DNA from 2 places in the Clostridium moutaii genome. Region 2 is predicted to be linked to the other one. Evidence: riboswitches for the same ligand, from Rfam matches in the RefSeq annotation. Region 2 holds a riboswitch; the other holds the start of a gene.
What was found. Region 2 has a riboswitch for S-adenosylmethionine ahead of AB8U03_RS03180 (O-acetylhomoserine aminocarboxypropyltransferase/cysteine synthase family protein). Riboswitches for the same ligand answer to the same signal wherever they lie in the genome.

Region 1: linked by a shared signal. The riboswitch ahead of thiS (sulfur carrier protein ThiS) and the one ahead of AB8U03_RS03180 (O-acetylhomoserine aminocarboxypropyltransferase/cysteine synthase family protein) in region 2 are both predicted to bind S-adenosylmethionine.

The regions. Positions count from the first base shown of each region.
Region 1 is NZ_JBGEWD010000001.1:406,572-409,972, forward strand. Features, by position in the region: gene AB8U03_RS02115 (YeiH family protein) at 1-437, opposite strand, end outside; SAM riboswitch class I at 698-809, opposite strand; gene AB8U03_RS02120 (ROK family transcriptional regulator) at 854-1,936, opposite strand; SAM riboswitch class I at 2,085-2,191, shown strand; gene thiS (sulfur carrier protein ThiS) at 2,312-2,527, shown strand; gene AB8U03_RS02130 (HesA/MoeB/ThiF family protein) at 2,517-3,338, shown strand; gene AB8U03_RS02135 (M67 family metallopeptidase) at 3,352-3,401, shown strand, end outside.
Region 2 is NZ_JBGEWD010000002.1:101,171-104,571, forward strand. Features, by position in the region: gene AB8U03_RS03175 (alpha/beta fold hydrolase) at 1-289, opposite strand, end outside; gene AB8U03_RS03180 (O-acetylhomoserine aminocarboxypropyltransferase/cysteine synthase family protein) at 334-1,608, opposite strand; SAM riboswitch class I at 1,922-2,036, opposite strand; gene AB8U03_RS03185 (bifunctional helix-turn-helix transcriptional regulator/GNAT family N-acetyltransferase) at 2,278-3,204, shown strand; gene AB8U03_RS03190 (prenyltransferase/squalene oxidase repeat-containing protein) at 3,297-3,401, opposite strand, start outside.

The DNA.
Region 1 (3,401 bases), on a different contig from region 2:
TTTGGAATAGAAAATAAATTACTGATTATCAATCCTATAAATAATGCAACAAGAGGTGCTTCCAAATTATATTGTTGTGCCCATCCCCAGGAGCTAAAGGAATTAATTATAACACTTAAAATAAACAGAACTAAAAATCCTATAAAAAAATCTGTAAACTTATAATGTAAAAATAGATTTGCAATAGAAAACAAAATTAAAAATACAATAAACAAAAGTGCAATGGAGCCGATGTTATTTCCCAATGCAGAAAATAGCACACTTATATCTGCCCATTTTGGGATCTTGGCAGTAATAAACTTAATTGAGCCTCCAGATGACCATAGAACAACTGCAGCAACTACTAAAATCAGGCCTATCCATACTGCCCACCAATCCTCTTTTTTTACCAAATCACTCCAGCCATTTTCCTTTGAATTAAATTTTTTTTCAGACATAAAAACAACTCCTTTAATAATTTAAATAGTATTCAGCCATAGAACTAACTTATGTCCAACTTTTAATGTATTCAATTAATAATGCTGCAGTTACTGTGCATAATTATCACGCCTCCAATTCCACCATATTCTATAAGTTCTAAAAAGAGATCAGGTTTTATTGATATGCCAATAAAACCTGATCTCTAGTTTTTCTAGTCAATCCAGTACAAATAAAAAACTCCCTATGGAGAAACCACAGGAAGCTATATCCTTATTGTTTCTCATCTTTCAGGTGAATATGCACCTGCTGGAATTAGCACCATTGAATAAAAAACATATTCAGGTTGCCGGATATCATAGGGCCAGTCCCTCCATCACTCTTGATAAGAAATTTTGCATTTATTCAATTTTAATTTACGTATGTGATATAACTTTTAAAATACTTTGTCAACAACAAATTTTTTATTATCTATATCATATTGATCATTAATACATTTTTCCAACAAAAAAGCTGCCGCACCTACTGAAACCGCATTTTTTTTAAAATATCCATGCTTTTTTATTGAAACACTTTTAGGAATATATTGTGTACATGTTTCATAAAATATTTGGAAATCAACCAAAGATCCGCTTAATATAATACATTCAAGATCCAACAAATTTATATAAGCTTCTATTCTTTTACTCAATTTTGATGCAGCATCCAAAAGAAGTTTTTCAGACAACACACTATTTTTTATATAACTAAAATACACTTTATCCAAACCAATACTGCCATTCATATTCTCAATCATATGTTCAAATGCATATTCATTGTCCCCTGCTGATCTTATAATTCTTCCCTGGACAATTGCTGCCTGTTTCAATCTAGCTCCACAATCAAAATAAGCTAAATTCTTGAATTGCCTTCCTGCTCCATACAAATACTCTGCAGTAACAGCAGAATCCGAGCAATTCTCACTAATTACACTGCACCCTAGTTTTTCTTCAAGTACCTTGCCTATATTTTCATCACTCCAAAGATTGGTCTCAATTGCAAGTCCAATTCCTACAAGCTGAAGAAACTCCAGATTTAATTCTTCATAAACATTTTTCATAATCTGGAGAATTTTTTCTATGACTTCACTGCAAGAACTGCAAAAATCAATATAAAAACTTTTTTTATAAAAAATCTCCATTCTCAGATTCACTATGGATACCTGTGCATAAGTACTGCATATACCTATGCCCACAATATAAAACCTGCACACATTTACATCATACAACACAGGTTTCCTTCCCCCTGTAGATTCTCCAACACATTTTTGCACCAGAATGGATTTTTGTTCAAGTGGATTCATTATGCGATTTAATGTGGTCAATTTCATTCCAGTTTTAAACAAAATTTCATTTTTACTCATAATTCCATTTTTTTGTATCAGATTGAATATTCTCTTTTCTTCAGGTCTTAAATCTCTAAACAATTCATAGCTGTTTATCATAGTTATCATACCTTTTACCATTATTATATATTTCATACTTACAATAAAATATAATCTTAAATTAAGGTATATGTCAATAGTACAATAACTTTTTAAATAACTTTTCAAATTTTTGTGATTGAAAAAAGAAAATTATTGACAAGATTATTTTAAGTGTGTTAGTATTTAATCAATTAAATATTCATTCTTATCAAGAGAGGCAGAGGGACTGGCCCTATGATGCCCGGCAACCTGATTATTTTCAAAGGTGCCAATTCCAGCGGGTTATATAATTTGCCTGAAAGATGAGAAACTTAAAAAAAGAGCTTTCTTGTAAATTGTACCAGGAAGTTTTTATTTTTGTTTAAATTTTTATACTGTGTGTAAATTCTTTTTTCCAAAATGGTTAAAAGATTAAATAAGGAGGGTATCATGAAAGTAACAATCAATGGAAAAGATAAAGACATAAAGGAGGGATTAACTGTAACAGAAATTTTAAAAATCGAAGATGTGGAAATGCCGGACATGGTTTCCGTACAGCTAAACGATGAATTCATAGACAGGGCCAAATTTGGCAGTACTATTTTAAAAGGAAACGACAAAATAGATTTTCTGTACTTTATGGGAGGTGGAAGCAGTGGATTTTAGTGAGGAGCAGATAGAAAGATATTCAAGGCACATAATTCTGTCCGAAGTAGGTGTGGAAGGTCAGGAAAAACTTTTAAACTCCAAAATCCTCATTATAGGTACAGGCGGTCTGGGAGCCCCTGCTGCCATGTATCTGGCTGCTGCAGGCATAGGAACCATAGGTCTTGTAGATGGAGACGTAGTGGATCTTTCAAATCTTCAAAGGCAGATAATCCATAAGACAAAGGATGTGGGAAAACCCAAAGTTCAGTCCGGAAAAGAAACCATAAATGAATTGAATCCAGACGTACATGTAATAACGTATAATGAGCTTGTAAATTCCAGCAATATTCTGGACATCATAAAAGATCAGGACTATGATTTTATAATAGATGGTACAGATAATTTTCCTGCCAAATTTCTAATAAACGATGCCTGTGTACTTTCCAAAAAACCATTTTCCCATGGAGGAATAATAAGATTTCAGGGACAGCTCACCACATATATACCTGACAACGGTACTCCCTGCTACAGGTGTATTTTTCAATCGCCACCTCCCGCAGGAGTTGTTCCAACCTGCAAGGAAGCAGGTGTTCTGGGTGTAATGGGCGGAATCATAGGATCACTTCAGGCAACAGAAGCACTCAAGTATATACTTAAAATCGGCAGCACTCTTGCAGGATATCTTTTGACTTATAATTCACTTACCATGGAATTTAGAAAAATAAAGGTATCCAAAAACAAAAACTGTGGAATATGCGGTAAGCACCCTACAATAAAAAAACTGATAGATTACGAACAGGCAGCTTGTGATCTCAAGACGGTAAATTGAGCAGGTGATAATTATGATATATATAGACAAATTGCAATATAAAAGAATTTTGAAACAGGCCAG
Region 2 (3,401 bases):
CATCTTCACCCATATACCCTGCACTTTCTTCATAAGATGGTGCATTTATGTTCCCCGCTGTCCTTCCATGACCACGGGCTTCATTAATGTATACGGCAAAACCCAATTTAACCATATTCACACTGAATTCCCTATAATAATCAGCAGTTTCACCCATTCCATGTGCTACCTGTATAATTCCCTTTATTCTAGATTCATCACATGGCAACCATTTTTTAGTAAAAAGTTTTACATTCTGCTGATCTCTGTAAAAAAACGTTTCAGATTTATATTCTATACTGTTACACATAATATATATACCTCCAGAGAATGTATTTTTCTAATCTGCATATATCAGATTTTATCTAGAGCTTGTTCAAAATCTGCTATTATATCTTCAATATCCTCAATTCCTACAGATACTCTAATCAATTCAGGTGTTACACCTGCAGATCTCTGCTGCTCTTCATTAAGTGCAATATGTGTTGTACTTGCAGGATGAATCACATATGTTCTCACATCTCCCAGATTAACAACTATAGAAGCCACTTTTAAACTCTCCCCTACTTTTTTTGCCGCTTCAATACCTCCTTTTACGCCAAAAGTCAAAATTCCACTAGCACCTCCTCTTAAATATTTTTTAGCTCTACCATACTCTTTATCTGATTCCAGATAGGGATACCTTACCCACTCAACTTTAGGATGTCTTGAGAGGTATTTAGCCAAACTTAATGCATTTGAGCAGTGTCTTTCCATTCTTAAATGCAGAGTTTCCAATCCTAAAATCGTTAAGAATGCATTCAATGGTGCTTGTGCTGCACCAAATTCTTCAACTAGATTTACTCTTAGCTTACCAGAAAATGCTTTTTCTCTAAATTCATCTACAAATATTAAATCAGTTGGCCCTGTTGGAGTTGTATAATCCGGAAACTTTCCATTTGCCCAATTGAAATTACCACCATCAATGATTATTCCGCCTAAAGCTACTGCATGTCCATCTGAATATTTAGTTGTTGAATGTACTATAATGTTGGCACCATATTCAAATGGATTGATTAAATAGGGAGTAGCAATAGTATTATCTACAACAAATGGTATGTCCAGTTTTTTTGCCACTGATGAAAACTTATCAAAATCAAGAACATTAAGCCCTGGATTTCCTATTGTTTCTCCATATATAAGCTTAGTATTTTCTTTAGCAAGAGATAGTATTTCTTCCTCAGAGGCTTCCGGATCAACAAAAGATACTTTGATACCTAACTTGGGCAAAATTGCATTAAAAAGATTATAAGTTCCCCCATATAATTTGGAACTTGCAATAATGTTATCACCGGCACTAGCTATGTTTATTATGGAATAGACCACAGCAGACTGCCCTGAAGATGTTGCTACTGCTTCAATTCCGCCCTGCAATTCCACATATTTTTTTTCTAGATCAGTAACTGTAGGATTTCCTATCCTTGTATATAAATATCCCGGAGTTTTTGCTGCTGCAACATTTCCGACTTCATCAAATGTGTCATACCTATAAGACGTGCTCTGTACTATAGGAACTACTCTTGATTCTCCTGATTTAGGGAAATATCCAGATTGTACAGCTTTTGTTCCTATTCTAAATTCTTTACTCATAAAATCATCCTCCAATTTAAATATTATTTATAATTTTTTATACTTTTCAATAATTCTGCCACTTCAATTTCCAGCTCATAAACCAAATTTTATCTCTTTAATCTCAACTTCGGACAACCTTACATTAATACCCGGAAATACCCGGAATTATTTTCTCATTCCAAAAAATTTTTTAAAAAAAGACCATGCAGCATTCAATAAATGAACCTGCATAGTCTCTAGTATATCTGGTCAACTAAGTACATCATTTTAAAATTATATCTAAAATCACAAAAAACCTCCTATAGTAAACCTATAAGAAGCTCAATTCCATTTCTCATCTCTCAGGTTTAACCTGCTGGAATTAGCACCGTTAAATACAATATAATAAATCGTATTTAGGTTGCTGGACGTCATGGGGCCAGTCCCTCGGTCACTCTTGATAAGAATCCACTATTAAATTAAATACACAATTAAAATCTGACCTCTAGCTTTTCTAGCTAAACAGTCTTTGTATAACTTGTATATACTATACAAGCTTTTATCTTTTTTGTCAATAATAATTAAAATAAAATTAATTGACAAAGTCAACTAATTTTATATATACTTATATCATAAAGAAAGCTTAAAAACTTAAATGCTTTAATATATTTTTGTGCCTTGAGCATAGTGAAGGAAATGATAGATTTTATGGAAGAAAAAAATTGCCTTATAGTTTCTGAAGTGAGAAGTTTCAGCCGTTTTTATACAAAAATTTTAGGACTTTTAAATCAGGATATACTGGACAGCCCCTATTCATTGATAGAAGCTCGTATACTTTTTGAAATTGGTGAAATCCCGAACTGCACTTCTAATATTCTGGTTGGTAAATTAAATATGGATCCTGGATATATAAGCAGAATTTTAGGTCGCTTTAATTCCGACGGCCTGATTACCAAGGAGAAATCTTCTAAGGATGGACGATATACTTTTATTTCTCTTACATCAAGAGGTAAAGAAATTTTATTGAGTCTTTCTCAAAAATCAAATAATCAAATCATAGCATTAACAAACCCTTTAACACAAAGTGAAAGAGAAAAGTTGGTTGAATCAATGAAATATATTAAAAATTTGTTATCACCATCATCTATAGACAGATCTCTTAAAATCAGAACATATAAACTAAAAGATATTAATTATATAATTGAAAAACATAAAAAATTATATAAAGATGAATTTGGATTTTCCCATGAATTTGCAGATTATGTAGAAAAATATTTGATTCAATTTCATAAATCCCATGATGAAGATAAAGAAAACATATGGATTGCAGAAATAAATGGTAAACCATCAGGAGTCATAGCCATAGCCAAAGCTGATGATTCCACGGCTCAGCTAAGATGGTTTCTTATTGAACCTGAAGCACGATACAGAAGACTGGGGCATACTCTTTTACAAACAGCTCTTGATTTCAGCAGGAAAAAGAATTACAATCACATCTTTTTATGGACTGCTGATGTACTAAAAGCAGCACGACATCTCTATAAAAGTTATGGATTTAATTTAACTGAATCAAAAAATAATACTACCTGGACAGATCACCTGGTTAAAGAAGAACGCTGGGATTTATATTTTTAGCTTTACAACGTAAAATCCATTGAAAAAAATAATGAAATACAAAGAGATGACCTCTATACAATATAGGGAGTCATCTTTTCGTATTTACTCTTCTATTTTGATACATATATGCCAATGGCTTGTTCCTTGAACAGCTTATAAGCTTCCAAGGCTTCAGCCGCCTGCTCAGTGGAAAGGGAATCATATCGGGTCTGCCT